2 regions of the Bacillus sp. THAF10 genome follow, and region 2 is predicted to be linked to the other one. Evidence: riboswitches for the same ligand, from Rfam matches in the RefSeq annotation. Region 2 holds a riboswitch; the other holds the start of a gene.
What was found. A riboswitch is a leader RNA that binds a small molecule or an ion and turns the genes downstream of it on or off. The one in region 2 is predicted to bind cyclic di-GMP.
Positions count from the first base shown of each region.

Region 1: linked by a shared signal. The riboswitch ahead of FIU87_RS17615 (anti-repressor SinI family protein) and the one ahead of FIU87_RS02710 (DUF5667 domain-containing protein) in region 2 are both predicted to bind cyclic di-GMP.

Region 1 is NZ_CP045403.1:3,402,261-3,418,003, reverse strand. Features, by position in the region: gene pgk (phosphoglycerate kinase) at 1-1,005, shown strand, start outside; gene tpiA (triose-phosphate isomerase) at 1,030-1,791, shown strand; gene gpmI (2,3-bisphosphoglycerate-independent phosphoglycerate mutase) at 1,784-3,319, shown strand; gene eno (phosphopyruvate hydratase) at 3,539-4,834, shown strand; gene FIU87_RS21285 (hypothetical protein) at 4,995-5,243, opposite strand; gene secG (preprotein translocase subunit SecG) at 5,242-5,472, shown strand; gene FIU87_RS17655 (anti-repressor SinI family protein) at 5,707-5,841, opposite strand; gene FIU87_RS17650 (helix-turn-helix domain-containing protein) at 5,838-6,221, opposite strand; gene tapA (amyloid fiber anchoring/assembly protein TapA) at 6,453-7,280, shown strand; gene sipW (signal peptidase I SipW) at 7,300-7,890, shown strand; gene FIU87_RS17635 (TasA family protein) at 7,969-8,478, shown strand; gene FIU87_RS17630 (TasA family protein) at 8,533-9,321, shown strand; gene FIU87_RS17625 (LPXTG cell wall anchor domain-containing protein) at 9,398-10,012, shown strand; gene FIU87_RS17620 (helix-turn-helix domain-containing protein) at 10,448-10,783, opposite strand; gene FIU87_RS17615 (anti-repressor SinI family protein) at 10,875-11,024, opposite strand; cyclic di-GMP riboswitch class I at 11,054-11,164, opposite strand; gene FIU87_RS17610 (alpha/beta hydrolase) at 11,612-12,352, shown strand; gene rnr (ribonuclease R) at 12,395-14,752, shown strand; gene smpB (SsrA-binding protein SmpB) at 15,026-15,493, shown strand; RNA gene ssrA (transfer-messenger RNA) at 15,724-15,743, shown strand, end outside.
Region 2 is NZ_CP045403.1:487,136-502,878, forward strand. Features, by position in the region: gene FIU87_RS02670 (tryptophan--tRNA ligase) at 1-135, shown strand, start outside; gene FIU87_RS02675 (accessory gene regulator B family protein) at 398-772, shown strand; gene FIU87_RS02680 (general stress protein) at 827-1,348, shown strand; gene FIU87_RS02685 (hypothetical protein) at 1,365-1,805, shown strand; gene FIU87_RS02690 (hypothetical protein) at 2,049-2,336, shown strand; gene FIU87_RS02695 (GNAT family N-acetyltransferase) at 2,337-3,140, shown strand; gene FIU87_RS02700 (VOC family protein) at 3,456-3,827, shown strand; gene FIU87_RS02705 (nucleoside hydrolase) at 4,235-5,167, opposite strand; cyclic di-GMP riboswitch class I at 5,395-5,468, shown strand; gene FIU87_RS02710 (DUF5667 domain-containing protein) at 5,537-6,805, shown strand; gene ptsG (glucose-specific PTS transporter subunit IIBC) at 6,884-8,956, opposite strand; gene FIU87_RS02720 (zinc metalloprotease) at 9,080-9,565, opposite strand; gene FIU87_RS02725 (alkaline phosphatase D family protein) at 9,861-11,753, shown strand; gene tatA (twin-arginine translocase TatA/TatE family subunit) at 11,810-12,007, shown strand; gene tatC (twin-arginine translocase subunit TatC) at 12,080-12,805, shown strand; gene FIU87_RS02740 (hypothetical protein) at 12,912-14,288, shown strand; gene FIU87_RS02745 (S41 family peptidase) at 14,420-15,403, shown strand; gene FIU87_RS02750 (class I SAM-dependent rRNA methyltransferase) at 15,480-15,743, opposite strand, start outside.

The sequences.
Region 1 (15,743 bases), 1.2 Mb from region 2:
GGACGTCCAAAGGGGCAGGTTGTAGAAGAACTACGCCTAACTGCGGTAGCCTCCCGTCTGCAGGAGCTTCTTGGAAAAGAAGTAAAAAAAGCAGATGAAGCTTACGGTGAATCCGTAAAAGCGATCGTAGATGACATGAGCGAAGGAGATGTTCTTTTATTAGAGAACGTTCGCTTCTATCCTGGTGAGGAGAAAAATGACCCTGAGCTAGCAAAAGCATTCGCTGAGCTTGCTGATGTGTATGTGAACGACGCATTTGGCGCTGCTCACCGTGCTCACGCTTCTACAGAAGGAATTGCCCAGCACTTGCCGGCAGTAGCAGGCCTCTTAATGGAAAAAGAACTTGAGGTTCTTGGAAAAGCACTTTCCAACCCAGAACGCCCATTTACCGCAATTATCGGTGGGGCAAAGGTTAAAGATAAAATCGGTGTAATTGAAAATCTCTTAAATAAAGTGGACAACCTAATCATCGGCGGTGGACTTGCTTACACGTTCATCAAAGCACAAGGCCACGATGTTGGAAAATCCCTATTAGAAGAAGATAAAATTGATTTAGCAAAAAGCTTCATCGAACAAGCAAAAGCAAAAGGCGTAAACATGTACATGCCTGTTGACGTCATCGTTGCAGATGATTTCTCCAACGACGCCAACACACAAATTGTCGCTGTTGACAGCATTCCAAGTGACTGGGAAGGTCTTGATTGTGGACCAAAATCCCGTGAAATTTATGCAGATGTGATCAAAAACTCCAAACTTGTTATTTGGAATGGACCAATGGGAGTATTTGAACTAGATGCATTTGCAGGCGGAACAAAAGCTGTTGCAGAAGCCTTAGCAGAAGCTACCGATACATACTCTGTCATCGGTGGAGGAGACTCTGCAGCTGCGGTTGAAAAATTCAAGCTTGCAGACAAAATGAGCCATATCTCAACTGGTGGCGGCGCATCTCTTGAATTCATGGAAGGAAAAGAACTTCCAGGAGTTGTCGCTCTAAACGATAAGTAAACCCAACCCGAAAGGATGGATACCATGCGTAAACCTATTATTGCAGGTAACTGGAAAATGCACAAAACACTCCCTGAGGCTACAAGCTTCATAGAAGAGGTAAAAGGATTAATTCCTTCTGCAGAACAAATTGATTCTGTTGTATGTGCACCCTCCCTTTTCCTAGAGCGTCTTGTTTCAAATACAGAAGGCCGTGACCTTAAAATCGGTGCCCAAAACATGCACTTTGAAGACAATGGTGCCTTTACTGGCGAAGTGAGCCCGGTTGCCTTAAAAGACATCGGTGTTTCCTACGTCATCATTGGTCACTCTGAGCGCCGTGAAATGTTTGCAGAAACAGATGAAACGGTAAATAAAAAAGTTCTTTCTGCATTTAAACATGGTATAACACCAATTGTTTGCTGCGGAGAAACGTTAGAAGAGCGTGAGGCTGGCAAAACGAATGACATCGTTGGCGATCAAATGAAAAAAGCGTTAACAGGACTTACTGCAGAGCAAGTTAAAACAACTGTTATTGCATACGAGCCAATTTGGGCAATTGGAACAGGAAAATCCTCTACAGCCGAAGATGCAAATGAAGTATGTGCGCACATTCGTAGCGTAGTAGCTTCCGAATTTGACCAAGCTTCAGCAGACGCTGTTCGTATTCAATATGGCGGCTCTGTAAAACCAGCAAACATCGCAGAATACATGGCACAATCAGACATCGATGGCGCCCTTGTTGGTGGTGCAAGCTTAGAGCACCAATCCTTCCTACAGCTTTTGGAGGCAGGTAAGAATGAGTAAAAAACCAGTAGCATTAATCATCTTAGATGGCTTTGCAATTCGCGGCGAAACAACAGGTAACGCTGTCGCACAAGCCAACAAACCGAACTTTGATAAGTTTTGGAGCACTTTTCCACACGCTCAATTAACGGCAAGTGGGGAATCCGTCGGTCTTCCAGAAGGTCAGATGGGGAATTCTGAGGTTGGACACTTAAACATCGGTGCTGGCCGTATCGTATACCAAAGCTTAACACGTGTGAATGTGGCCATTCGTGAAGGTGATTTTTTTGAAAATGAAACCTTCCTAAATGCCATCACACATGCAAAAGAAAAAGGCAAAAACCTTCATATTTTTGGTTTGCTTTCAGATGGCGGTGTTCATAGTCATATCCAGCATCTTTTTGCTCTGTTGAACCTTGCAAAAAGAGAAGGTCTTGACCGTGTATATATCCACGGATTCCTAGATGGCCGTGATGTGGCACCAAAATCTGCACCTGAGTTTATTGAGCAGTTGAATGATAAAATTCAAGAGCTAGGAATTGGAGAGATTGCGACCATTTCCGGTCGTTACTACTCTATGGACCGTGACAAGCGCTGGGATCGGGTAGAAAAGTCCTACCGTGCAATGGTATACGGTGATGGCCCAACCTACAGCAACGCAATGGAGTGTGTGAATGACTCCTATAACAATGGAATCTTTGATGAGTTTGTGATTCCTTCTGTCATGACGAAGGAAGACGGTAGTCCAGTTGCTACGATTCAAGAGGACGATGCGGTTATTTTTTATAACTTCCGTCCTGACCGTGCAATTCAAATTTCCAACACATTTACTAACAAGGATTTCCGTGCGTTTGATCGTGGACCAAAGCATCCGAGCAATCTGCAATTCGTCTGCTTGACACATTTCAGTGAAACCGTAGACGGCTATGTGGCATTTAAACCAGTGGGAATGGATAACACACTTGGTGAAGTACTTTCCCAACAAGGCTTAAAACAACTACGTATTGCAGAAACAGAAAAATATCCACACGTGACATTCTTTATGAGTGGCGGACGTGAGGAGCCATTTGAAGGAGAAGAACGACTCTTAATAGATTCTCCAAAAGTTGCAACTTATGATCTAAAGCCAGAAATGAGTGCCTACGAAGTAACAGACGCACTCTTAGCTGAAATTGCTGCTGATAAGCACGATGCTATCATCTTAAACTTTGCTAACCCTGATATGGTCGGGCACTCCGGAATGCTTGAGCCAACAATTAAGGCGGTAGAAGTGACAGATGAATGCCTCGGGAAAGTGGTCAACGCGATTCTTGAAAAAGACGGCGTTGCAATCATCACAGCAGATCACGGTAACGCCGATGAAGTGGTCACCACAGAAGGCAACCCAATGACTGCTCACACCACTAATCCAGTACCAGTTATTGTCACAAAGAACGGTGTGGACTTGCGCACCGATGGAATCCTTGGTGACTTGGCTCCAACTGTGCTAGACTTACTAGGGGTAGCAAAACCCGTAGAAATGACAGGAAATTCTTTAATAAAGAAATAGGCTTTGTTGAAGGTGACTAGTTAGGTATAAATGTTTTCAGCTGTTGATTGTAGCAAAGGCGGAGACTCTTCTCGGGAATGAAGCGATAGACTGGAGACCCCACAGGCGTAGCCGAGGAGGCTCACTACTCGCCCCGCGGACGCGGAGCCATTTGCGGAAATCAATAGCGTGTTTCAACGTAATACAAAAATAACATTCAACTCAAAGGAGAGTTTAAACATGCCAATTATCTCTGATGTTTATGCACGCGAAGTCCTTGACTCCCGTGGTAACCCAACAATCGAAGTAGAAGTATACACAGAATCCGGCGCATTTGGCCGCGCACTAGTACCAAGTGGAGCTTCCACAGGGGAATACGAAGCAGTAGAACTTCGTGACGGCGACAAATCCCGTTACCTTGGTAAAGGTGTTCAACAAGCAGTCGAAAACGTAAACGAAATCATCGCTCCTGAGCTAGTAGGTCTTTACGACGTACTGGAGCAAGTAGCAGTGGACGAAGCACTTATCGAGCTTGACGGTACAGAAAACAAAGGGAAGCTAGGTGCAAACGCAATCCTTGGTATCTCCATGGCAGTAGCGCGTGCAGCAGCAGACTACCTTGATATTCCGTTATACCAATACCTTGGAGGCTTCAACTCCAAAACTCTTCCAGTACCAATGATGAACATCATCAACGGTGGAGAGCACGCAGACAACAACGTTGATATCCAAGAATTCATGGTTATGCCAGTTGGTGCGGAAAACTTCAAAGAAGCACTTCGCATGGGTGCAGAAATTTTCCACGCACTGAAAAAAGTACTTGGTGACAAAGGCTTAAACACTGCTGTAGGTGATGAAGGTGGATTCGCGCCAAACCTAGGATCTAACGAAGAAGCACTTCAAACCATCATTGAAGCAATCGAAAAAGCAGGCTACAAACCAGGTGAAGAAGTTATGCTTGCAATGGACGCAGCAGCTTCTGAGTTCTACAACAAAGAAGACGGCAAATACCACCTTAAAGGTGAAGGCGTTGTTTACACTTCTGCTGAAATGGTGGACTTCTACGAGAAGATGGCCGACAAGTACCCAATCATCTCTATCGAAGACGGTCTTGACGAGAACGACTGGGAAGGCTTCAAGCTTCTAACAGAGCGTATCGGCAAAAAAGTTCAGCTAGTTGGGGACGATCTATTCGTAACAAACACAAAGAAATTGGCTGAAGGTATCGAGCGCAAAATCGGTAACTCCATCCTAATCAAAGTGAACCAAATTGGTACACTAACAGAAACATTCGAAGCAATCGAAATGGCTAAACGCGCTGGCTACACTGCAGTAATCTCTCACCGCTCTGGTGAAACAGAAGACAGCACAATCGCTGACATCGCAGTAGCTACAAACGCAGGCCAAATCAAAACAGGTGCACCATCCCGTACGGACCGCGTAGCGAAGTACAACCAACTTCTTCGCATTGAAGACCAGCTTGGTACAACAGCACGCTACGACGGCTTAAAATCTTTCTACAACTTGAAAAAGTAATGACTTTTTAGAGGACCCGACTTCGGTTGGGTCTTTTTTTTGATATTTTAGGGGGTTGAGAGGAGTGTGGGACGAGGAATTCAGGGTTGCGATTTGATAATTAATCCACTTTTTGAATAATTAATCCAACTTATACATAATTAAGCCACTTTTCGAATAATTAATCCAACTTATACATAATTAAGCCACTTTTTAAATAATTGATCCATTTCAAACAATATAAATGCCATTCGACAAAGTAAAACAAATTTCGTGCAACATCATCGTTCCGCCACAAGCTGATTCGCACCCCTGACATCTCTTCCAACACACCAGGATTTTCTACCAACTTCTCCTTGTTCCCTCTGACAGTTTGTGGTACATTTAATGTATTGACATATGTGCGTTTCGCAGGAGGTGTAGTATACATGACGCTTTTCTTAACAATTTTACTTATTATCGTTGCAATTGCACTTATCACAGTAGTACTACTTCAATCAGGTAAAAGTGCAGGACTCTCCGGAGCCATCTCTGGTGGGGCAGAATCTCTTTTTGGAAAACAAAAAGCACGCGGACTGGATCTAATCCTACACCGTACAACAGTTGTACTTGGAGTGTTATTCTTCATTCTGACAGTTACAATTGCATACTTTGCGTAATAATAAACAAGGGAAGCCACGGTGCTTCTCTTTTTTTATACCAAAAGGCAGTATTCGCAAAGTTTGTTCCTCTGCGAATAATAATAACTTTGCGTTGCTTTCGTGCTCTTTTCGTAGAAGGAGAACGAAATAGGAGGCAATATTGTTTGTATTATTGGAAAAAGTCCCAATGCCGTCTTTTCACTTGTTAATAGCAACGTCCATTTTAAAAAGAGCACAACAAAAAAGCTTTGGTCATTTTACGACCAAAACTTCTTTGTTACTAGGACTAGATTCTTGGAGGAAGGCTCTCACTTCATCAATGGAAATTCCATAAGCTTTTGCTATTTGCATCAGTTCTACCCATTCCGTATCCAATTCCTTGTTCAAGCCTCATCTTCCTCCCTTTTATTAAATTGAAACTGTTGTCGTTTGGATCCCTGCCACTTCTGAAATTCCATGTACTCCTTGAAATGGATGAAATCCTCCTTACTCATTCCTTCTGCAATTGCCCGCTGTACCAGGTCTCTCCACTCATCGTCCATCACCTGAACTTTTGGCTTATCGAGAAGATTTGTGCCATTAAGCAAATAATCCAGATCCGTACCAAGCGTAGTTGCTATCTTATTCAAAAACTGGAGAGAGGGGTTTGTCTGGATGTTTCTCTCCAAATAACTCAAATAAGACTTCGATACACCTGCCAGCTCAGAGAGTTCGCTCAAAGAATACCCCTTACTCTTCCTCAACCGTTTTAACCGCTCACCAAGCATACTTTTCCCCTTACCATCTTATGACGTATGTTCATTATATAGCACAATCTATTCTTTATAAAAAACGAAATAGTGAGAAAATTGAAGATAATGAGAGAGAACTCAAACAAAATGTTCTTAATTAAGAAAAAATGAACAAATTTTAAGTTTTTCACTAAGAAAAAAGTGGTTTATACTTCGTATTGTGAAGTTCTTAAAAAAGAACATAAAACATAAGGGTTCACACGTTGATTGGAGGGAATTCTTATCAGATATCCGAGAATTAAGAAATATAGAAAAGATTTGTCTTTAACTATATTAATGAAAAGTGCAATAATTATTTATTTGTCATTATTACTAACGACATTTTCCACCAACAATACAGTAAGTATGCTGAATGATCATACAAACTCATCGGCTCATTTTCAAGCTCAATGGGTTGAAGAGATTAAATGGGATAAAAGTTCTTTAGAATTTAAAGGGCAAGGTGGGAATTGTTCACAGATTTATGCGGTGATTAAAAATGGTAAAAACTCAAATGATATGAAGCAACCTCTAATCTATAAAGTATTTTACATAGCAGAAGGGAGTCCGAAATCTGGAACTGAAGTTTTTGCAGGTCAGGTGGAGGAATTAAGAAGTGGTAAAGAAATTAAATTAATCTTTAATGAACCTATAGTAGGTAGCTACATGTTTAAGGCTTATCAAAGTAAGGGTCATCCTGGAAAAGGGGAGCTCTGGAGTAAAGTGATTAAGGTGAAGAATTGTACTGAAAATACTAAGGAAGACGATGAAGAAGAAAATACAAAGGACAAGGAAACAAATGAAATGACACCTAAAGATTCACAAAACAATGAAGAACAAGAAGTTAATGAGGAAGATAAGGAAGCTACTGAAGCAAAAGATCAAGAAGAATCAGATAGTCAACAAAATGATGAGAAGGAACCTGAATCTACAGATTCAACAGATTCAACAGATGATGAATCTAGTGAAGAAATAAGTGACGAGGAAGAAGAACCAACAGATGCCTCTAATGAAAACCAAGATAATTCAAGTGTGGAAACTGAGGATGAAGAATAACTAAAAAAGTTATAGGTAGGTGAGAAATTTGAACGTAAATTCAATTAAAAAAGGAATAAACTTTTTAATTTCTACAGTCTTAATAATTCTGATTCTCCTAATAGTATTTTTCATCGTATCATCAAAACTCTCTGGTGGAGGGCCTAAAGTTTTTGGAAAAGAGCTGTTAACAGTTCTATCCGGATCTATGGAACCTGATATTAAAACTGGATCCATAATTGCAATTACACCAGCGGAGAATCCCGATAGTTATAAAGTTGGGGATGTCATTACTTTTAGGTCAAATGATAATCCAAACATTCTTATTACTCATCGAATAATGGATGTTCAAACAATAGATTCAAACATCCATTATGTAACGAAAGGTGATAATAACGATGCTAATGATATAACTCCGGTTCCTTCAATGAATGTAGTAGGGAAATATGCAGATTTCACCATTCCATTTTTAGGATATATTCTTGATTTCGTAAAATCGAAAATTGGCACAGTGTTAATGGTTATTGTTCCTGGAGTACTATTCATTGTTTATGCAGTAGTTTCTGTCTGGAAGGCGATTGCTAATATGGAGGATCCAAAAACAGAAACCTCTGATAACCCTAAGGTTTGAATATTCTCATAAACTATGAGAATTCAAATATATTTTTGCAACACCTCTACATAAGAGGATATAAAAGGAGGAAGAGAAATGAGTATTAAGAAAAAGATTGGCGGAGCAGTACTAGCAACAGCTCTTGGCGCGGCACTTATTAGTGGGGGATCTTATGCACTATTCACAGATACTGCTGAGAACACAGGAAACACGTTTACTACTGGTGGGGTAACGATTGAGGATATCGGATCTACTTTAAAATCTACTCATTTCTTTGATGATTTAGCACCAGGAGATGCAGAGAGTTGGACTGTTACTATTGAAAATAAGAATAATTTAGATGCATGGGTAAAAGTAGTAGATGGTGCTGAAGCATATGATATGACTGGAGATTTATTTAAAGGGGAACATGGACTTGAAATTTCAGAAAACACTCAAGTTGTTAAGATACCTGCAGGACAGTCAAGAACATTTGATTTTTCTTATAATTTTCCTAAAGAAGCAGGAAATGTATACCAAGGTGCAAAAGGGGAGTTGACTATTAATTTCCAAGCGGTACAAGTAAGAAATAATGATGGAGATAGTGGTCCTACTAGTTGGGAGTAATCCTAAGTAAATATCTTGCAATAAATAAAATCATATTATCGGAGGTTTAAATAGATGCTTACAAAGAAAAAAATGGCTACTATAGCCGCTACTGGTATGTTGTCTGTCGGTTTGTTAGTTGGTGGAGCGTCGTATGCTTTATTTACAGATACAGAAGAAAACAGTGGGAATAGTTTTGAGGCAGGAACATTAACTCTTTCTGAACACCGTCATGATATTCCAATTGAAGGACCAATGTTCTATAAGGATAATGGTCCTAAAGGGGAAATGGGTACTGGGCTTTGGGCGCCACTTGATTCACATACTAGAGCAATGTTTATTAAAAACACTGGTACATTAGATGGGAAGCTGGTTAGTGTATCAGCGAAAGCAAAGGATGGATTAAATTCCAATGATGTAACAAATTTTGCAGATCAAGCGTTAGTGACAATTGCTGTTTATGAAAATCCTAATGGTGTTGTTTTCGATGACTCTAAATTTGAAGCAGCTAATAGACAATTTGACTCTCTATTTAAAACTTTAATGAGCAATAAATGGACGAAATGGCTTGCTAGAATGGGGCAAGCTGAAGCAGCTGAAAATATTAGAAAAGAAATACTTAATTGGAAATTTGATGTAGACGGTTCTGGTAATAGCATTAGAGTGACAGATGTGTATGTAGGATCATTAAAGGGGTTATTGGATGGTGAGCCTGTTTTTCCTCACCTAGTTTTAAAATCAGGTGAAACAGCACACTTAGGCTATACAGTAACATTAACAAATCATGAGAATAATAATTTTATTAAGAATAAAACCCTTGAATTTGAATTTAAATCTCACTTCGAACAAGCTCGTAACAATTAATATTCATAAGAATAGACCGCCCAACGCGGTCTATTCTTAAATTACACCTCAATTCTAAAATTGGGAGGTGCTTTTAATGAAATTTATAAAGTTATATTTAATGACAATTTTGTGTCTTGGAGCCCTTTCCGCAGTGTATTTACCTGTTTATCAAACAGAAGCTACTCCAACTTCAGAAATAATTCGTATATCTACCTCACCATCTAATAGCTTTATTACTTTTTCTAATATGGCACCTGGAGATAGAACCACAAAACCTCTGAGAATTATGAACAATGGGAATGTCGATTTCAATTACATCGCCAGTGCAATTTTAGAGAAAGGTGATCAAGAGCTGTTTGATAGCCTATTAATGACGATAACAGACCAGACTTCTACTTTGTATAAGGGCAAAATCCATGATTTGCAACAATTATCTTTGGGGAGTTTGCTGAGTCATAAAGATAAAGAGTTATTTTTTTCAGTGGAATTGCCTAGAGAAGCTGGAAATGAAGTGAAACACAAATCTGCAACAGTTGAATTTAGTTTTACTGCTATAGGGTTGACTGAGGTCAATGAAAACGGTAATGGAGTACAGTTACCTAACACAGCAAGTAACCTTTATAACAATATTCTTCTTGGAACTATTTTAGTTATTTTCGGATTGATAACTATATTTATATTTAGGAGAAGAAAAGTGGTAGACAATTAGACCTTGATGAATGTAGAGTCGAGGTCTTTACTTGTTTAGTGAATGATACAGAAAAACGAAAGCAGTTAACATGAATAAATTCAATTATTTGAAGTGAAACATTTTGTGGTTTTAACAAATACAGAAGAAAGAAACGTTAGAAAAAGCTATCCGAAAAATCATAAAAAGATAGCAAAAAATCAACACAAATCAAAGGAGGCCCCCCATGTTTACCAAAGTTTGTCCAACATGTTGTCAAAAATCTTTTAGCAGCTGCTCGACGTTTGAGTGGAACTGTCCGGTATGTTCAACAGATTTAACAGGGCAATATGCTGGTTTAGTGGAAGTGATTGATGTGAAAAAGAGGTTCCCGGTATCGAGACAGTTAAAAATTGTTATTAAGTCGTCTATCATTAATCAACAAATATAAAAATAATCGCTGATTGAGATCAGCGATTATTTGTTTTCTTGATTCATTTTCCATCTATTAAATTCTAAGAACTCTTTAAATTGATCCTTCGTAACGCCGGAGTCCATGGCTTCTTTTACAAGGGAGGCCCATTCTCGGTCGAGGTTTTCTTTAGCTTGTGCATCATTTTCGTCATGTAAAAGGGTGTTGACAGATACACCAAGCACAGAAGAGATTTTTTCTAGAAATTGAACGGAAGGATTAGATTGTAAGTTCCGTTCGATGGAACTAAGGTATGATTTAGCTACACCAGCGCGTTCGGCTAGTTCGGACATGGACAGCTTTCTTTGTTCTCTATATTTTTTTATTCGTTCACCAATCATGGTATTCACCTTCCTATCATGCTCATATTATAGCATATAACGAAGGGTTTGTTAGATATTTAGAACAAAAACATGTGAAAATTCGCAAAAATTAGAGCTTATCTGCAGAATGATTGCGATAAGTATGTAAGAATTCTCTAATTTCATCAGAAGTAATACCCATTTCTAATGCATTCGCAATTAGATCTACCCATTCTTTATCTAAATTTTCTGTCATTTCAATCGTCATGTTTTCCGCCATCCTTTTCCCTCCTAAAATACTTCGGTATTTCAGGCAGCCCAGCCATCTTAATTGGTAAAAGGTTTTACTATCACTTTTACGCAACCTTAGATCTGTAGACTTTGCGTCCTCACTTTTCAGTAAGTTTGCCTTTGGCTGTTTTTATGCTTTGTTCTTCCTATAACTTTGGTATTGCAACTATTGTCCTTTTTATTCCCTGGATTTATTATAAATTAACTATTTATGGAATGTTGCTGATTAATGTCGAAATGGTAAAATTATTTAAAAATAATTCTTTTAAGAATAATCCTGTATGATAAATAGGTTTTACGATTTTTTTATCGGAATTTGAATAGCATTATGGGGCAAAAAAGAAGTTGGTTTATTTTTTGAATAAAAACTATTTTTGTCGATTCCTTCCTACTAATCGTTCATTATAAAAACCTACCCCCTTAAAAGTAAACACTGCTACGAAGGAGGTTTACAAGTATTTCGAAAAGCTATTCTCTTGCTACTGTGATAAAATAATCCTTTGAAGTTTTCCTATCTGATATAAAATATAAAGTTGCATATATTATAGACATTGAACGAAAGGGAGTTCGATTAGGATGAAAGTGAAATTGCCAAAACCATTTACCTTTGAGGGTGGAGACCGTGCGGTATTGATGTTACATGGATTTACCGGAAATTCTGCGGATGTGCGGATGATGGGACGTTACCTTGAGAAAAGAGGTTATACTTGTCATGCTCCACAATATAAGGGACATGGGGTACCGCCAGAGGAATTAGTACATACTGGTCCTGAGGATTGGTGGAAGGATGTAATGGAGGCATATCAATACTTAAAGGACATGGGACATGAAAGCATCGCGGTTGTGGGATTATCGCTTGGTGGAGTTTTCTCCTTAAAGTTAGGTTATACGATGCCGGTGAAGGGTATTGTGCCTATGTGTGCTCCGATGTACATTAAGAGCGAGGAGATAATGTACAAAGGGGTGCTTGAGTATGCTCGTGAATTTAAACGTCGCGAAGGAAAAAGTGCCGAGCAGATTGAACAAGAGATGAAGGAATTCGAGAAAACGCCGATGAATACTTTGAAGGCCCTGCAGGAGTTAATCGCAGAGGTGCGGAATAATGTAGACATGATCTATTCGCCGACCTTTGTTGTCCAAGCCCGTCACGACAATATGATAAATACAGATAGCGCGAACATCATCTACAATGAAGTGGAATCACCAACCAAGGAAATCAAGTGGTATGAAGAGTCAGGACATGTTATTACCCTTGATAAAGAACGCGAACAACTCCACGAGGATGTTTTTCAGTTTTTAGAGTCATTAGATTGGTAATACTAGTAGAAAGAAACCCATCAAAAGGGGAGGGATATCCTAATGGATGAACAAATTCAGCAGCATGTTGACAGGCTGCTCGCTTATATGAAGGAAGAAGCTTACAAGCCACTCACTACACAAGAGCTAGAAAAAGCTTTTGGAATCAAGGACTCAGAGGAATTTAAGGATTTTGTCAAAGCACTCGTCCATATGGAAGACAATGGACTTGTCGTGCGCACACGTAGCAACCGCTATGGTGTACCGGAGCGAATGAATCTGATTAAAGGTAAGGTAATCGGACACTCCAAGGGCTTTGCGTTTGTGATGCCAGAAGAGGCCGATATGGATGATATCTTTATTCCACCAAATGAACTTCACAATGCCATGCATGGAGACATTGTGCTCGTCCGTGTTAGTAGAAAGGCAACGGGAGATTCTCGTCAAGAAGGAACCGTCATTCGTATTATTGAGCGGGCCGTCAAACAAATTGTGGGTACATATACCGAAAGTAAGAACTTTGGATTTGTAATTGCCGATGACAAAAAAATTGCCAATGACATTTTTATTCCAAAAAGTGCAACAAACGGAGCGGTAGAAGGTCATAAGGTGGTTGTTAAGCTTGTTACGTATCCAGAAGGACGGTTGAGTGCTGAGGGAGAAGTTATTCAAATTCTTGGTCATAAAAATGATCCAGGTGTCGATATTCTTTCCGTTATCCATAAGCATGGCTTGCCTCAGGAGTTTCCAAAAGAGGTGCTAGACCAAGCGAATAGTGTGCCTGATGAAATAGATGAGAGTGACCTTGGTGACCGCCGTGATCTTCGTGATCAGGTGATTGTGACAATTGATGGCGCAGACGCGAAGGACCTTGATGATGCTGTTACGGTTACGAAGCTCGACAACGGCAATTACAAGCTAGGTGTTCACATTGCCGATGTAACTCATTACGTGACAGAAGGATCGCCTATTGATAAGGAAGCGATGGAGCGGGGGACAAGTTGTTATCTTGTAGACCGAGTAATTCCGATGATTCCACATCGCCTTTCTAATGGAATCTGTTCGTTGAATCCGAAAGTAAATCGTTTAACGATGTCATGCGAAATGGAGCTTAACTCATCTGGTGAAGTGGTGAAGCATGAAATTTTCCACAGTGTGATTAAAACAACAGAGCGAATGACGTATTCTGATGTGAATAAGATCTTGGTGGATAAGGACGAAGAGGTTATCTCTCGTTATGAGTCGTTAGTTCCGATGTTCCAATTGATGGAGGAGCTTGCTGCTGTTCTTCGTAAAAAAAGAATGCAGCGTGGTGCAATTGATTTTGATTTTAAGGAATCCAAAGTGATTGTGGATGAAGAGGGGACACCAAAGGATGTTGTGCTACGTGAGCGTTCTGTGGCAGAGCGTCTGATTGAAGAATTTATGCTTGTTGCAAACGAAACTGTAGCGGAGCATTTCCACTGGATGAATGTGCCGTTCATTTATCGTATTCATGAGGATCCAAAGGAAGAAAAGCTACAGCGCTTCTTCGAATTTATCACAAACTTCGGTTATGTGGTAAAGGGGAAAGGAAATGAGATTCATCCTCGTGCCTTACAGGAAGTAATTGAAGCGGTTCAAGGAAAACCAGAAGAAATGGTGGTATCCACCGTCATGCTTCGTTCTATGAAGCAAGCGAAATATGATGAAGAAAGCATTGGACACTTTGGTTTGTCCACTGAATTTTATACACATTTCACCTCGCCAATCCGTCGTTATCCGGATTTAATTGTCCACAGGCTGATTCGCACGTATCTTTTAGAAAAGAAGATTGATGCGAAGACACAGGAAAAGTGGAGTGATAAGCTGCCAGAAATCGCAGAGCATTCCTCGAACATGGAGCGCCGTGCCGTGGATGCCGAGCGTGAAACGGATGAATTGAAAAAGTCTGAGTACATGCTTGATAAAATTGGCGAAGAGTACGATGGCATCATCAGCTCTGTCACGAACTTTGGTATGTTCGTGGAGCTTCCAAACACGATTGAAGGACTTGTACATGTCAGCTATCTAACAGATGACTATTATCGTTATGATGAGCGTCATTATGCGATGATTGGCGAACGCACAGGGAAGGTCTATCGTATTGGGGATGAGATTACGGTTCGCGTCATCAACGTGAATAAGGATGAGCGTTCCATTGACTTTGAAGTGGTAGGGATGAAAGGGACTCGTCGCCCTGAAAAACAAACAGCTCCTCGTGTCATTCAAAGCGACCGAAAAAGGCCAGCAAAGGGTCGCAGTCAAAAGCGCAAGTCGGAAAGTGACATTGATGATTACACCTTTGAGGTAGGCTGGACTACCCAAAACCCGAACAAAAAGAAAAAGAAGAAAAAATTCTTTGAAAACGCACCAAAGCAAAAGCGTAAAAAGAAAAAATGATCATCTTCGGAGCCTCCACAGCTTGAGGCTCTTCTTTTTATAGACCATTTTCCAATTTCGTGTTTTTAATGTACATAGATACATTCCGTAATTAACGTTGCGGTGATGCTCTTTTCGTGAATGACATCTGAAGATATAGAAATTCTTCTTTCTTGGATAGATCACAGGCCGACCTTTGAAACAATCCTATGGAGAAGAGTCTTCTTGTACGAATCCTAACCATTTGGTAAAATATTCACTACCGTTAGATAGAAAGAAAGGGGGAAACTACAGATGCCTAAAGGCGAAGGTAAGGTAATTAGCACAAACAAAAAAGCAAATCATGATTATTTTATTGAGCAGACCTACGAAACTGGAATGGTCTTGCAAGGGACAGAAATCAAGTCCTTGCGTGCCGGCCGTGTAAACTTGAAGGACTCCTTTGCCCGCGTGCAGAATGGGGAAGTATTTTTACACAACCTCCACATCAGTCCATATGAGCAAGGAAACCGTTATAACCATGATCCTCTCCGAACGAGAAAGCTTTTGCTGCATAAAAAGCAAATAAGTCAGCTAGTAGGTCTTACAAAGGAAGAAGGCTATGCATTAGTGCCGTTAAAAATTTATTTGAAAAACGGCTATGCTAAATTATTGTTGGGCCTTGGAAAAGGGAAAAAGAAATACGATAAGCGTGAAGACTTGAAGAAGAAAGAAGCAAAACGAGACATTGAACGAGCATTCCGTGAACGCCAAAAGGGTTAATATAGACTATTTTACAGTAACTTACAATTGAAAAGTTCGCTGAATGTGCTATAATATACTTGTCGCTGATAAACAGAGCGGCATGTTGATAATGGAATAGCCAACTTTTTGGCACGATTATCTCTCCCGTTAAACACCCTTGACGTGTTAGTGATGTAACATTCACTAATACTCTTTAACTAGGACAAAGGAGAAGCTGAGGAAGCTTATCGTTTGACCAAGTTCATCGAGGGGACGTTACGGATTCGAC
Region 2 (15,743 bases):
CGTGAAAAGTACAAAGAGCTCCTCAGTGCTCCTGCCAAAATGGATGCAATCTTGAAAGAAGGAGCCGAAAAAGCAAGAGCGATTAGTGTGCCTTTTTTGAAGGAAGTGAAAGAAAAGATCGGGTTTAATGTCTGAGGAAGGGGAGGCAGGGATTTGGATGGGAATCGCGACAACAAGGGGGAGAGTCGCCTCTGGGTTTTCTTGCAAAAGTGGAAATAGCGACAAAAAAGGTCAGGAGTGCCTTAAGGTTGTCGCTATGCAAACAAAATCATCCTAACCTAACTAAATATTCTTCAAAACCCACCACTCAATAAAAAAATTCCTCTTGAGCAACACACTAACATCTGGAATAATTAGGAATAGGAATATACAATTTCATAGAATAGAGGTCGATCCTGTGCGCAAGCTTACCATTGCCTATCTAGTTCTCTTTAGTATTAGTACCATTCTAACAACCATCATACTCTATAAAGATTTTGATCATCCCAATGCTTTTACATTTATCATCGGCTATGTCCTTTTTATTGTTACGTCTGGTATCTATTACATTTTTAAAACGATATGGAAAGCAAAGAAATTACCATCAAAGGATATAAAAAAGAGAGCAATTAGGTTTCTGATTTATTTTGCCTTATTTTGCGGATTTAGTCTTCTACTAAACTGGAATGAGCCAGATTATTATAAGTCTTTCTCTATAGCATTAGGGGCTTCATTAGGATTGTCATTTTTTGATATTGCTTTTGTCTCAAATAAAGAAGTGAAAAATACTTAATATAAGAAACTTTTGATGTGTTTAAACGTCAAATTAGAAAGCAGGCAATGCTTATTGAAACACAAACTAAAAAAGAGATTGACCTATCTGTATACTGGTGAACTGATCTCTGTTATTTTATTTATTTTCCTAAGTTACTTACTCAATCACACCTTCCCAAAATTGCAACTATACGGGCTGGTATCGTTCTGGTTATCTTTTATTCTCTTTGAATTTCTCTTGCTTCAAGGTGTGTTGTATTGGACATCTAAACTCAGAAAAATGAAAGCAGGGCATACCCCTGTCACGCCGACAAACGTGGTGAGGCTATTAAAGAAGCTTCAAACGGTGAATATCGGATTTATTTTCCTTGCTGGCGTCGGTTTTTTCCTTGACTGGATTCGATTGCAGCCGGCACTGCCTATAGGAGGTCTTAGCCTTTCTTTTTTCATCTTCGTTTTTGCCATCCTAGAATATATCAATTATTTTCACATCCAACTTTCCTATGATAATCGCTCAGATCTAAAGCATCTGTTAAGAACAAAAAGACTGAAACAAGCTTGTTTGAAAAGAGATTTCGTAAGAATCTCAAAGTGAATTTGGAGGCGTTCCTTTGAAAAAAACAATAATTGCAATGCTTGTTTTCGCTTTCGTTGCCTTCGGGGTTTTTATCGTTTTCGGATTAAATCCACCCACACCAACAGTAAAAGCGGAAGGAAAAGAAATAGCAGTTGGGCAAGGATCCTATTGCTGGAACAGAATCATCCATACAAGATGTGTGGACATGATTGCCCCACAGGACTTGATCACTCACTACGAGTTGAAGCAGGTTAAGGTCTCCCCAGGAGCAGTAATAAACATCGACTTTCTTTTTAACCCAAAAGCAGGAACCTTAAGTGTAACGCAATGGAATCCAGACGGAGAATCCATAGTTGTGCCTGTAAATGGTGATAAGATCACTCTTCCAAAAGAAGCAGGTACATATATTTATGACTTATCAGCAACTTGGAGTAGGGGCAGCTCGAGCTATGTGTTTGTGGTGGAGGTAAGGTAGGGAAAGGGGAGTGCGTATGGAACTGGGAGCTAATTTTATCAATGGTAGCTATCATATTCTTTTTATTAACTTGTGTTGCATTTTTTCGATTATGTAGTGACATCAAGAGCCTTAAAGTAGGCGACAGACTTCCAAGTATACTAGCTGACAGGTGTATCTATCATTTGAAGCTTGCGCTGACTTTGTTTTTGATCGGGACAATACTTAGCTTGATAACGGTGTTTATTTGAAAGGAGAATTCACATGACTTACGAACATATAAAACAATTCAAAATCATCACATCCCTGCTGGTTGTTATTGGTATGGGACTAATGTTTTTAAGTGTTAGCTTTGGAACGGCAATAGGGGACTCATGGCTACAGGACCAAGGTGGCTTTGCGAATACGAGCAACTATGAACGAACAGTGGAAACACATATCAACAACTTTGTCATCATCGGCAGCATTCTTTTTGGAGCTGGTGTTTTAACCGGTTTAGCTACTTTCTATCTTTCGACCCGTTCTGAAACAATAGAGGAGCGTGATGAGTAAGTGACTATTTTAACAGCAGAGCTCATCGATCTTGTGGAACAGTCAGAAATAGAGGTATTAGAAGACAGGTTGACAAGAGTAATGGCACAAAACAATAATGCGATGGGTGTGGAACTTAGGAAGTTTGGTAAAGCAGTGGCCTTTTCAGTCAAAAACATCCCCGGTCCTTCGTTCAACACGGTAAAGGGCTTATCAGGTGAAAACCTCAATGACATTAATGCAATAGTAGACTTCTATACGAGCAAAGGAATTCCGACCCGTTTCGAAGTAACCCCAGCCAATGCATCGAAAAAACTGTTTCAAACACTAAGCAAGAATGGCTTTTATCAAAGCGGATTCCACACTTCGCTTTACTGCAACTTACCTACAGCAGTTCCAGAAGTGCAAACCAAAATAGAAATAGCAGAATTAAGCGCAGAGAACTTTGCTATTTTCGGTGAAATGTACACCAAAGGCTTTGGCATGCCACACTCGTTAAGTGAGTATGTTACAGCTAACAACCAAATATTAGCGGAAAGTAGTCATTGGACGTTTTACCTCGCAAGTGTCGCGGGTGAGCCAGCTGGTGTTGGTGTTTTGTTTATCAAAGACGGGATTGCCACATTAGCTGCTTCAGCCACGGTTCCAACTTTACGAAACAAGGGTGTTCAAACGGCTTTGATTCAAAAGAGGATTCAACAGGCAATGGAGGCAGGCTGTCACCTAGTGGTTGGCCAAGCAGCCTTTGCAAGCGTGAGTCAGAAAAACATGGAACGTGCCGGGTTAAGGGTTGCTTATACGAATGGGGTGTGGGAGAAGTTGTAATTATCTAGGGGATGGAGAGTGTAGAATGGTCGCGTTTTTTCTGGTATACATAACACCAATTATAGCGATAATTTTCTTTATAAATGCAGTGGCTTTGGCTAAAAAAATACAAAAGGGCGAAGAAAACACAGCAAATCATACAGGTTGGGGAGCCATTATGTTTGCTTACCTTATTTTTGCGATAATAATGGCAAGCTCCTTCTCATGAACGATAAGCAAATCTTATCAACAATTATAAAATAAAGGTAATTTTCATTAACAAGCTCCTAGGTTAGTATGGAAATATATTCAATCTATCTACTTAGGAGGGAGAGCATGTCTTTTTCTATTCAAAAAATTGACCATGTTCAGCTGGCGATGCCAAGAGGAGAGGAAGAGATTGCGCGTAAGTTTTATGAGCAAATTTTAGGCTTTCAAGAAGTCGAGAAGCCAGAATTGCTGAAAAAAAGAGGGGGTGTATGGTTTGCGCTGGGAACAGTGAAGCTTCATCTTGGAGTGGAAGAGCCGTTTACCCCTGCCCAAAAAGCTCATCCTGCTTTTACAGTGGAAAACATCGAATCGATGAAACAGCACCTAAACAATCAAGGAGTAGAGTACCTCACAGATGATAACCTCCCTGGTGCAAATCGAATACATGTTCACGATGTATTTGGCAACAGGCTTGAATTTTTGGAGTGGGAAAGCTGACAGCACATTAAAAGAGCTCAACAAGGTTGCGTAAAAAACGAAAGTCGGAACACACAAGTAGGTACCGGCTTTCGGTAATATCATCCCTCCCGCCAGAATTTGAAAAGTTTTCGCCAGAATAATGTTATTTTCGCTGAATGAGGGAAGTTTTTCGCTGAATAATTTTTATTTTCGCCAGAATAATGAGATTTCCGCCAGAAAATTAAAAAATTAGCCAGAACCCCAATTTCTCGCGATTTCAGGCTAAAAGCATCTTGAAATCTCCGTGTACCTTTTCCTAAACCTTATTATTCGGTTACCACAAGCTTCCGTTCCCTAAGCTTTTCCACACCTCCCACGCTTTCACACCCCCTCCAAGCTCTCACTCTACTTCCCAAACTTTCATATCTCCCAAGCTTCTTCCATCCCTATCTTTGCAGCATCACCCGAAAGAAATTTTCCACGAACTGATCATAGTTTAGCTTGATAGCAATCCTCGTTTTTCCTGATTGGCTTGTTGGTCTTACATCAATATAGGAATGCCCTTTAGCTTCAATCGTTCCGTCTATCACTTTTGCATCATAAAAAATGTAGTCCGCTATGGTTGGATCATCAACAAGCATGACGGTTAGTAAATCATGTATTGGGGCACCTTCAATGCCAGGGGCGAACTTTTGGTAGGCTTGATAATAATAGTCAAAAATAGGAGTTAACAAAAATTCGAACGGAGAATCTGCCTCCTTTACAAGGTATTCCACCATATCTGGGGTAAGGATGGCGTTGTTAGTAACATTAAGTGGTGTGATGGTGAGATTGTGGGCATTGTTTAGGATGTGGTTACTTGAAGCAGGGTCTCCATGAAAATTGGCTTCGGCTAAAGCGGTCACATTGCCAGGAACAAAGAAAGCTCCTCCCATAACATAAAAAGAATGTACTTTCATAAATTCTTGATGATAAAGAATCATCGCTGTTGCTAAGCTTGTGGACCTTCCAAAGTCTACAATAATCAGATTATGAGCATGCTTGTTCACAAGTTGTCGGATGGTATCGAAGGGACAAATGGAATATTTCATGTCCTCTGGGGGGCTTATTGGTCCAATTCCATTTGCACCGTGTATTTCAGGATAAAAAGTTAATTCATCCTGCTGAACAGGCCTTGATGCACCTGGAATAATGGGGATGTGCGTTTGTTTCGCAAGTTGAAGTAAAAAGTAGGCATTGGCCGTTGCCTGACTTTTACTCACGTTTCCATAGCTAGTTACAATCCCTACTATTTCGAGATTAGGATTCATTAATGCATAAATAATGGCTAAAGAATCATCAATACCTGGGTCTGCAAATACCAATAATTTTTTTCTCATCCCAATCCCCCCTAAAAAATGGACCACTTAGTAAAAATGTATTAGGAATAGATTGGAAAAATGTTAATTTGGAGAAAAATGGGATTAAGGATGGATAACTAAGAGGAAGGTTTTCCTACTACATCTGCACTAGCGATGCAAGCTCCTCCAAAAGTACCATTTTCGACATTTTTTTCAGAATTATCTATTTTTACCCAGAAATAAGACTGTATAATGGTCTTAGAACCAGCCGATAAAGGCAAACCTATAGAAATGTAGGGACGCAAAGCTATAGGGGCTAAAAAGCCAGCCAGCTGCCGAAAATTGCAGAAATTTTTCTGCAGGTTTCTCCCCTGTCGTATTGGTTCAATTCATTCAGGGAGGATTAAGATGAAAAAGAGAGTCATTATTCCATTATTATTTTCAGGTTTCTTAGCTTTTGGAACAACAGTCTCAGCAGCAACAGAAAAAGTGGATGGAGGCGTAACACCTGATCAATTCTTCTACACATTTGATAAGCTTGTCGAAGATCTCCATCTATTGATAACAGTAAACAATGAGAAAGAAACAGCTATTTTACTGAGCATAGCGAAAGAAAGACTTGCAGAAGCAAAGGAAATGAACGAAGCAGAAAAAGAAGAATTTTTTCTAGAAATCATTGAAGACTACATAGAAAAGCTAGAAGAAGCAGAGGAAGTCGTGTCAGAGCTTATTTTAGAGGATGAAATAGATGAAGAAAGATTAGAGGAGCTTCAGGAAGAAATAGAGGAAGCAACGGAAGTGGATGATGAAATAGAGGAAAAGCTAGAGGACGAAACAAAAGAAGAGCTAGAGGAAAAAAGAGAAATAATTAAGCAAATACCTGCAGTTGTGAATGGACTCTCCAAAGAGAAAGTAAAGGAGCTTCGTGAATTAGGCTTAGGATATGGCCAAATTTCACATGTGATTTTACTTGCAGCTACCTCAGGAAAAACAGTGGATGAAATAGCTGCACTTTTTAACGGAGAAGAGAACAAAGGATTTGGAGAAATAGCAAAAGAATTAGGTTTCCATCCGTCAGAATTAGCGTCTGGAAAGAAGAAAAAGGACGAAGATAAGCATGAGGATGAAGAAGATAACGATGAATCAGAGGAAGAAAACGTAAAGGACGAAGAAACGAACGAAGAGGAAGATGACGAACAACAAGCTACAGATGAAGATGAGGACCAAGCTGAAGAAGAGGAAAAAGAACAAGCTTCTTCAAAAACCGGACAAACTAAGCGCAAAGAAGTGAAAGAAAAGGACGAAGAAAAAGAAGAACGTGCTCGTGAGGATAAGAAAGAAAAAGAAGAACGTGCTCGTGAGGATAAGAAAGAAAAAGAAGAACATGCTCGTGAGGATAAGAAAGAGAAGGAAGAACGTGCTCGTGAGGAAAAGAAAGAAAAGGAAGAGCGTGCTCGTGAGGAAGAGGAAGAAAAGAAAGAACGAGAACGTGAGGATGAGGAAGAAGAGGAAGAACGAGAACGCGAGGATGAGGAAGAAGAGGAAGAGCGTGAACGTGAGGATGAGGAAGACGAGGAAGACGAGGAAGATGACGATGACGACGATGACGATGAGGATGAAGAGGAAAAACGCGATCGTGAAAAAGGTAAGAAGAAAAAGCGAGATAGCGACGATTAATAAGAAAGGCATTGATAGAGTAAATCTATCAATGCCTTTTCATTTAGGAATAATCGAGAATTTTTGGCCACATGCTTTCTATCCTTTCGAAACTTCCACAATTCCTTCTTCCTTCAAATTCACCGCGCCATGCTTGTTCACTTTTACTTTTTCATCATCTTTTAGGTTGGTGAACACAATTGGTGTAATTAAGGAAGGAGCATTTTCACGGATAAAGTCCATGTCAAACTTCAGAAGCTCCTGGCCGCGTGTTACTGTGTCACCTTGTGCAACTAGTGCTTCAAAGCCTTCCCCTTTTAAATTCACGGTATCTATTCCAACATGGATTAAAATCTCATGTCCCTCATCAGACTCAATCCCAATTGCATGCTTGGTTGGGAACAAGTTGACGATCTTTCCGTCTACAGGAGAAACCACAAGCCCTTCAGAAGGTTCTATCGCAAATCCGTCACCCATCATTTTTCCGGAGAAAACCTGGTCTGGCACGTCATCAAGTGGTTTAATCTCTCCTTTGATGGGGGCGACAAAACCGCCTTCTGTGGACTTTGTCTGCAACGCATCTGGATTAATTTCTTCAATTTGTTGCTCGACTTCTTCTTTTGGTTCACTTTTTGCAGGACGAGGGGTCTTTCCGTCGATAATATCTTTGATTTGTGATTTTAATGTATCTGATTTTGGTCCGAAAATTGCTTGAATATTATTGCCTACCTCTAGCACACCTGAGGCACCAAGCTTTTTCAACCGTCCTTTATCCACCATCGAAATCTCATTTACGGAAACTCGAAGCCTTGTGATACAGGCATCCAGATGAGAGATGTTTGCTTTTCCACCCATCGCTTCTAGCACATCATGCGGCAGCTCGCCAGCAGTGGAGGGGGTGGTGCCATCCTCGTCCTCCTCCACATCCTCTCGACCTGGTGTGGCAAGGTTAAATTTTGTGATGGCAAAACGGAAACCGAAATAATAGATAACCGAAAATACGAGCCCAACAGGAATTACCAGCCACCAGTCCGTGCGGTTAGGCACCACTCCAAAGAGCAGGTAATCAATGACACCTCCTGAGAAGGTCATCCCAATTTTCACATTTAAAATATGCATCACCATAAAAGATAGTCCTGCAAATACCGTGTGAATCGCAAACAATACTGGTGCAACAAACAAGAAGGAGAATTCAATTGGTTCTGTAATTCCTGTTAAAAAAGAAGTCAATGCTGCGGATGCCATAATACCACCAACGACCTTTTTCTTTTCCGGTCGAGCAGTGTGATAAATAGCAAGTGCTGCAGCTGGCAATCCGAACATCATGAATGGGAATTTTCCTGTCATGAATGTACCGGCAGTGATTTCGGCCTTATCCCGGAGCTGGGCAAAGAAAATCGCCTGATCTCCGCGAACAAGATTTCCTGCCTCTGTTGTGTAGGAGCCGAACTCAAACCAAAATGGAGAGTAAAAAATATGATGGAGACCAAACGGAATTAATGCCCGTTCTATGACCCCAAAAATAAACGCAGATAGCGTCAGGTTTGTATTAATCATGCTTTCTGATAGTGTGTTTAGTCCACCTTGAATCGGTGGCCACACAAAGGACATCAAAATCCCTAGAACCACCGCACTGGCAGCGGTTACAATTGGTACGAAACGCTTTCCTGCAAAAAATCCAAGATAAGAGGGAAGCTCAATATTGTAATACTTATTGTACATGAACGCGCCTAAAATACCGACAATCACTCCGCCGAACACACCGCTTTGCAGAGTCGGTATACCAAGTACGCTAGCGTATGCCGGATCCTTCAGCATCCCATCATCCACTCCGAGAACAACACCCATTGTGGCATTCATAATGAGGTAACCAATAATGGCAGCAAGTGCGGCAACTCCTTCCCCGCCAGCTAGTCCCACTGCAACCCCTACGGCAAAGAGAACAGGAAGGTTATCAAACACAATCCCCCCGGCAGCATTCATGATATTGGCTACCATCTGTACCCAATCCGCACCAAGAAACGGCATCAGTTCTAATAAATTTTCCTCGCCAAGCGCATTACCAAAGGCAAGCAATATCCCAGCTGCTGGTAACAACGCCACCGGAAGCATTAACGCCTTCCCGACCTTCTGAAGAACCCCAAAGACCTTCTTCAAAACAAAACCTCCCATTATGTAATATCTAAAATTGCTTTTAATTTCCCCTAAAAGAGAGGAAATAAACACGAGAGGAAGGGGACGGTTCTTTCTGGTTCACTCGAGGTCCAAATGAACTGGAGAAACGTCCCACTGATTTTAATTAGGAGGATTGTAATCAAATTTTATATTTCTTAACACGTAAAGTGCAGCCATCCCATCACTAGGACAACCGTTTAGATAATTAATAGGAAACAGCGAGAAGAACACGTAGTAAAAAGAAAAGTAAGTGAATTGATAAATGAATATATTTGGCTCAAGTATCTCCATGATAATAAGCTGATTCAACACTAGGATGGAGGTGATGTTAAACAAAGCTCCTCCTAAATACACAAGAATCTTTTCTATTTTCCTTGCACCACTACATACCTTGACATACTCGCACCAGCCATCGTAAAAGTACAAATTACGAATTCGAATTGGCCCAAATTTAAAGATGGTTTTTCCGGTCCCCACATGCATGATCACCTTCCCGCCAAATAACTTTGCAAAAAAATAATGCCCAAACTCATGCAAGACCGTTACCATCGGGAGAACAAGAAAAAAAGAAAGAAAGAACTTCCATAAATCGTTAAAACCAAACATCAGCGCCCAACCTCCCACCAGGTATAAAAGATTTATTGGGGGTGTTTTACCCTAATAATATGGGATAAAACATAGAACGAGAGGACGGTACTTTTGGTCCTTTACGAAGGCGAGAGACGTAAAAAACCTTCTTTATTCCTTGTTTTTTTTCCAAATAATTCTTCTTCATGAAATTTTATGAGTGAATGTTACCAGCTTTTAATAAGGTGTTAATGAGTTTGTAACAGATAATTTAAACCACGTTTATTTTTTCGTTTTAATCTAAAAACGTACTTTACTTTGAGGAGGAAGCAGCATGAGAGATGACAAGCGATTGGAAAACGAAAAATATGATTCGTCAAAGCGAACTTTTTTAAAATATTTCTTAGCAGGGTCAGCGGTAGTTGCACTGGAGACAACTGGAATTGGAAGATTAACTTCCTTTGTTTCGAAGGCACAAGCGGCAGAGGGTGTTTCTCCTTATAAGAGTGTGTATCCAGTTGGGGAAGGTTTCCCACAATCTGTTGCATCAGGAGACCCAACATCTAGTGGGATGATGCTATGGACGAGAATTGATCCTGCTAAAGAAGAAGGATTTTCTACAAAAGAAATTACGAGTGATGTTATTTATTATCTAGAGAATCCATCGGAAGCAAATGATGAATCTCTAACAGAGTCCATCGAACAAGGGAAATTTATCATGTTTGAGGTAAGTACAACGAAGGACTTTTCAAATGTCGAGCTAAAAGGATTCTCTCCGATTTGGAAGGATCATGACAATGTCGTTCGCATTGATTTAGATGGACAGTTAGCAGCGAATAAAACCTATTACTATCGTTTTGTCACGAAAAAAGGTTATGTGAGTAAAACTGGTACGTGTAAAACACTTCCAGAAGAAAACAGCCAAGTTTCCTCCGCTAAAATAGGCTATATTTCCTGTCAGGATTATACAAATGGGTATTTTTCTGCACTAGGTCATATGGCAGAAGAGGACATGACTTTCTTCATTCATCTCGGAGACTATATTTATGAATCTGTTGGAGATGCAGCCTACCAAGGAAATTTAAAGGATAGGCAAATCAAGCTTCCAAGTGGACAAGCCAAAGCATTTACCAAAGAGGATTACCGAAAGCTCTATCAAACGTATCGCGGGGATAAAGACTTACAAAAGCTTCATGAACGTCATGGCATGGTAGCAACCTGGGATGACCATGAGTTTGCCAATGACACGTATTATCCAGCAATTGCACCAGATGATAACCTTGAGTCAGATCCGACAAGAAGACTAATCGCCAATCAAGTTTGGTTTGAATACATGCCTGCACGTGTTCCTTATGATGGGACTAAGTCCTTTGAAGAATCCATCAAAATTTATCGTGCGGTCACCATTGGTAATCTGGCAAACATTCTTTTGACAGATGAGCGCTTATATCGTAGTTCACACCCTTGTGGACAAGAAACGCTAGATCGCTACATTTCAGGCGGATGCGCAGGAATCAATAGCTCTTCCCGCACCATGCTCGGAAAAACTCAGCGTGATTGGTTCTTAAATGAATTGAAAAATGCTTCTGGAACCTGGAAAATCTGGGGCAATGAAGTACAAGTTACCCAATTAAAATTGTTAAATCGCTATGCAAACCTTGATGCATGGGATGGGTATGCCTATGAAAGAGATGTCATCTCACAAACAATCATGAACGAAAAAATAAAGAATTTTATTGCATTAACAGGCGACTTTCACACGTTTGAGGCTTCCTATATGCAATATAAATATGAAAAGGATAGTGAGAAATACGGTGTTGAATTAATGGTTGGATCTGTTACATCAAGTAACCTGCGTGAAACGCTACGAAATGCTTTAAATCAAGCTCCTGATACGTCAGGTCCGATTCCAATTGAAGCGGCTGACGAGCTAATTAATTTAGTGAAAGGGCGCTTAGGTGAAGGAGCTGCATTAACTGCAGAGGTCTTATTTAAAGAAATTCAACAAATCGTCAAAGCAGACAACCCTTGGATTCAGTTGTTTGATAGTACAACACATGGATATGCTTTGCTGGAGCTAACAAATGCTAAAGCAACATGGACCGCCTATTCAGTGGACAATATTGAAAAACCACAATCTAAGAAATCGCTATTATGGCAATGCGAGGTGCCTAATGGCGAAGTAAAAATAAATGTGACACAAGGACAAGGACTAGTCCCTCAATAACGCTCTTTTCTAAAAAGATAGGAGCTAAATTTGCTATTAATAAGGAGGACGATTTCATGCTACAGAATATTGGTATTCCTGGTCTTATCATTATTTTAGTTATCACGCTTCTTATTTTCGGACCAACAAAGCTACCGGAGATTGGCCGTTCATTTGGCGTCACCTTACGTGAGTTCAAAAAAGGAACGAAGGATCTAATGAAGGACGACGAACCAACAACAGAAGGTAATAAAAAGGTAGAAGAAAAAGTGTAATCAAAGACGGGGCTATCTTTTATAGGTAGCCCGCTATTTTTTCAAAGCTAGCGTTAGGAAGGAGGATGACGGTTGGAACAGACATTTTTTCTTGCGCATATAGCGGAGTTAAGAAAACGTTTAGTAAAGATTCTACTATTATATGTCCTAATTTTTTTGATTAGCTTCTTCCAGGTAGGGAAAGTGTATGAGTGGTTGATGAAGAACGCAAATCTTAAACTAACCGTACTTGGTCCTTCAGAAATATTGTGGGTATATTTTATGCTGGCGAGTATCTGTGCGCTTGCAGCCACCATTCCGTTTGCAGCGTACCAAGTTTGGGCGTTTACCAATCCTGCCCTAAAGCCTGAGGAACGAAAATCGACTGCGGTTTTTATCCCGGTATTATTTTTCCTTTTTCTTGCAGGTGTTAGTTTCGGCTATTGGGTAGTGTTTCCAAAGGTGTTTAACTTCGTCGTAACACTGTCTGAGGGAATGTTTGAAACCATGTTTACTGCGGAAAAATATTTTCGCTTTCTATTTCAGCTAACCATACCTCTAGGACTAATATTTGAGCTACCAGCCCTGGTGTGGTTTTTAACAAAAATAGGTCTCTTAACGCCGATGATGATGACCAAATACCGCAAATTTGTCTACCTTGCAATGGTCATCGTTTCTGCAATCCTCACACCACCAGACCTCATATCCCAAACCTTTGTCCTCATCCCATTAATCCTATTGTACGAATCTAGCATTATGCTTTGTGGATGGGTGTACAAAAAGAGACAGGAGGACGGTTCGAAAGCTTCTTTTGCTTAACGATAGAAGCGCCAGAACCGTCCTTCTGGTTTTTATCATACTAATTGCCTATTTCATCGCCTTCGCTGTAAAATAAAGGTAGATGAAAAAGAGGTGATGTTAGACGATGAAACCATTCTCATCCTACTCTAAACATAGCATGTTTGAAAAGAATAAAAACAAGAAATCACATTTGGCTTCTCTAAGGAAAAAAGCCTTAGCAGCACAGACAACTCAGACGGAAGCAACGGAAACAACTTCTCCAAAAACAGCAAAACCTTCTTTGAAGCCCTGGAAAGAAAAAGTGAAAAAGTTAACGCAGAAAGCGCATCTTCAGGAGGAAAAATGGCAGAAGGAAAAAAAGGAACATTTAAACACCAAGAAAACGCTGAAAACAGCTCGAGATAAACTACATCACACGCAAAATAAATTGGAAAACCAACACAAAACTATCCAACACCTTGAAAAAAAGTTGGCAAAAGCGCTGGAAAGACTAGAGGATTTACAAAAGCAAAACGAACAGCTTCAAGAAAAAAACCTCCAACTCGAAACCTCCCTTCTTAAATACAAAAACAGCGCCACCACCTATAAGGGCATGATCAAGCCGCTACAAAAGAAAATGAAAGAATTAACATTCAAAAATGAGATGTATCAAAAAGAACAAGAGAAATGGAACAGGATGCAGGAAAGGCGGTACCAGCAAGAGAACAAGATAAAAGCGACCAACAGAGAGCAGGCAAAGCAGCTAGAAAAATGGCATAACCTATCTCCAGAGCTTCTCCTTCAACACCTTTATGAAAGCATGTCATTAAAAAATCACCAGCAATACTTTGACACGATTAGTTTGCATCGGAAATTTCGGTGGATGCAGAGTACCATAAAACGTCATAATGCTAGGTACATAAAAGATAAACAACCCATTTTTGGTGCTTTAACAAAAAAAGAAGATGGCTGGTGGTTGAAAGGACCTTCGGGGGAGTATTGGAAGATAACCAGTCATCCACCCATTCATCTAAAAGAGGGTACTCCAGTTTTAGCCTCACAAATTGGCAATCGAGTAGAAGTTATCACCATATACCAAGATGAAATCGAGCAAAAACGGGATTCCATCAAGATTGAGAAGGAACGGGAGAGTACTCGTGGAAGGAACAATAATCATTCCTCCCCAGAATTTGTGCAAAAGTTCCCACCGCACGCTTACAATTGGAGTGTTTTGTTAGTAACAAGTGATAACGGGAGCAGGTATCAGCAATTTTTGTCAGAGCAAGGCTTTCAAGTGGATTGGATTGATCCGTATGAGAAGAGCGCGATTCATGTGCACCAACAGATGGCCGCTCATGACCTTGTGCTGCTCGACCTTGGCCACATCCCACATGTCGTCACCAACCTTGTGCCACAAGACGAAACCTGGGTCCAACGCTTTCAAACCTTCCGGAAAAAGACTCTCCTTGCACGAATTCTCTACCTTGCAGCTAACTGCTCACACCCACGAGAGATGGGGTGAGATGGTTCTGCTTGTTTATTCGGAGGAATGAACGGTCAGAACCGTGCTTTGTTTCTTAAAGGAGAAGTGGCACTTGATAGAGAAGTAAGTAGGATAGAAATTTAATCAAGAGGGGATGCGTTTTTTTGCAGGTGGAGAAGAGAAACGAGGTTACAAAAAGCGAAATAGTTAGCCTAATGGCTAAAGCATTAAAGGATAATTATGTGTTTCCAGATGTTGCAGATGATATGGCAAAACATATTGAAATGAAGCTAAATCAAAAGGAATACGAAAGCCTGGATAATCAAAAAGACTTTTGTGAGAAGCTTACAGGAGACCTTCGAGAGGTTAGTCGGGATAAACATATAATAGTACGCTACAACGAGCAAGCGAAATCGGTGGATCAAACGCGAAGTAAAGTGGAGCAGCAAGAAGAGTACCAACTGAAAGCCCAACTAGACAATTACGGTTTTAGGAAGGTGGAGCGTTTGCCAGGAAACATCGGCTACATCGACCTTCGTGGGTTTCATCAACCAGAATATGCGGCAGAAACAGCTGCGAATGCCATGAATTTTGTGGCTCACACAGATGCGCTTATTGTTGATTTGCGTAAAAACGGCGGTGGCTATCCAGAGATGGTTGTTTTCTTAACAAGCTATCTTTTTGAATCAGAGACCTTTCATCTGAACAGCTTTTATTTAAGGACGAATGAATCTACAAGGCAATTTTGGACGCTACCTTATGTTCCAGGGAAAAAGTATGGGGAGAAGAAGCCGGTCTATGTTCTTACAAGTGATCGCACTTTTTCAGCGGCAGAGGAATTCACCTACAATCTAAAAAACTTAAACAGAGCAACGATTATAGGGGATGTGACCGCAGGGGGAGCAAATCCTGGTGAGACCCACCAGCTTACCAAACACATCAGTATCTTTATTCCAAATGGACGTGCCATCAATCCTATCACCCAAACCAACTGGGAAGGAACCGGTATAGAACCTGATATGAAAACCAACAACCCTTATGACGCCGCCTACAAATTGGCGCTTGAGCATGTTATGAAGGTGCGAGGAGAAGAATCTCCTGGCTCAGCATTTGTGGTCAAGGAAGCGGAAAAAGCATGGACGAACTTGAAATAAATCAAATCAGGGGGACGGTTCTCCTGGTTCCTTCGCCGGTTGGCGATGGACCGCGAGAACCGTCCCCCTGTCTGCCTTAACCGATCAGTTGAATAAAAAGGACTTTTAGATAGTTGCCATCTTTAAAGGTGTTGATGGTGGCGAAGTCGCTTGGGAGGGTGAACTCTTCCACGATTTTGTATTTGGTGTTGCTTGTTTTGAACGCTTGGTCGATAAATCCTTTAAACTTGTCCATTCCAAACGTTGCAGCGTTGGTGGAGGCAACAATGACGCCATTCTTTTCAGTTATGGCAATGGCGTCTGTGACCAAATCTGTGTAGTCCTTTTCCGCGCGGAATGT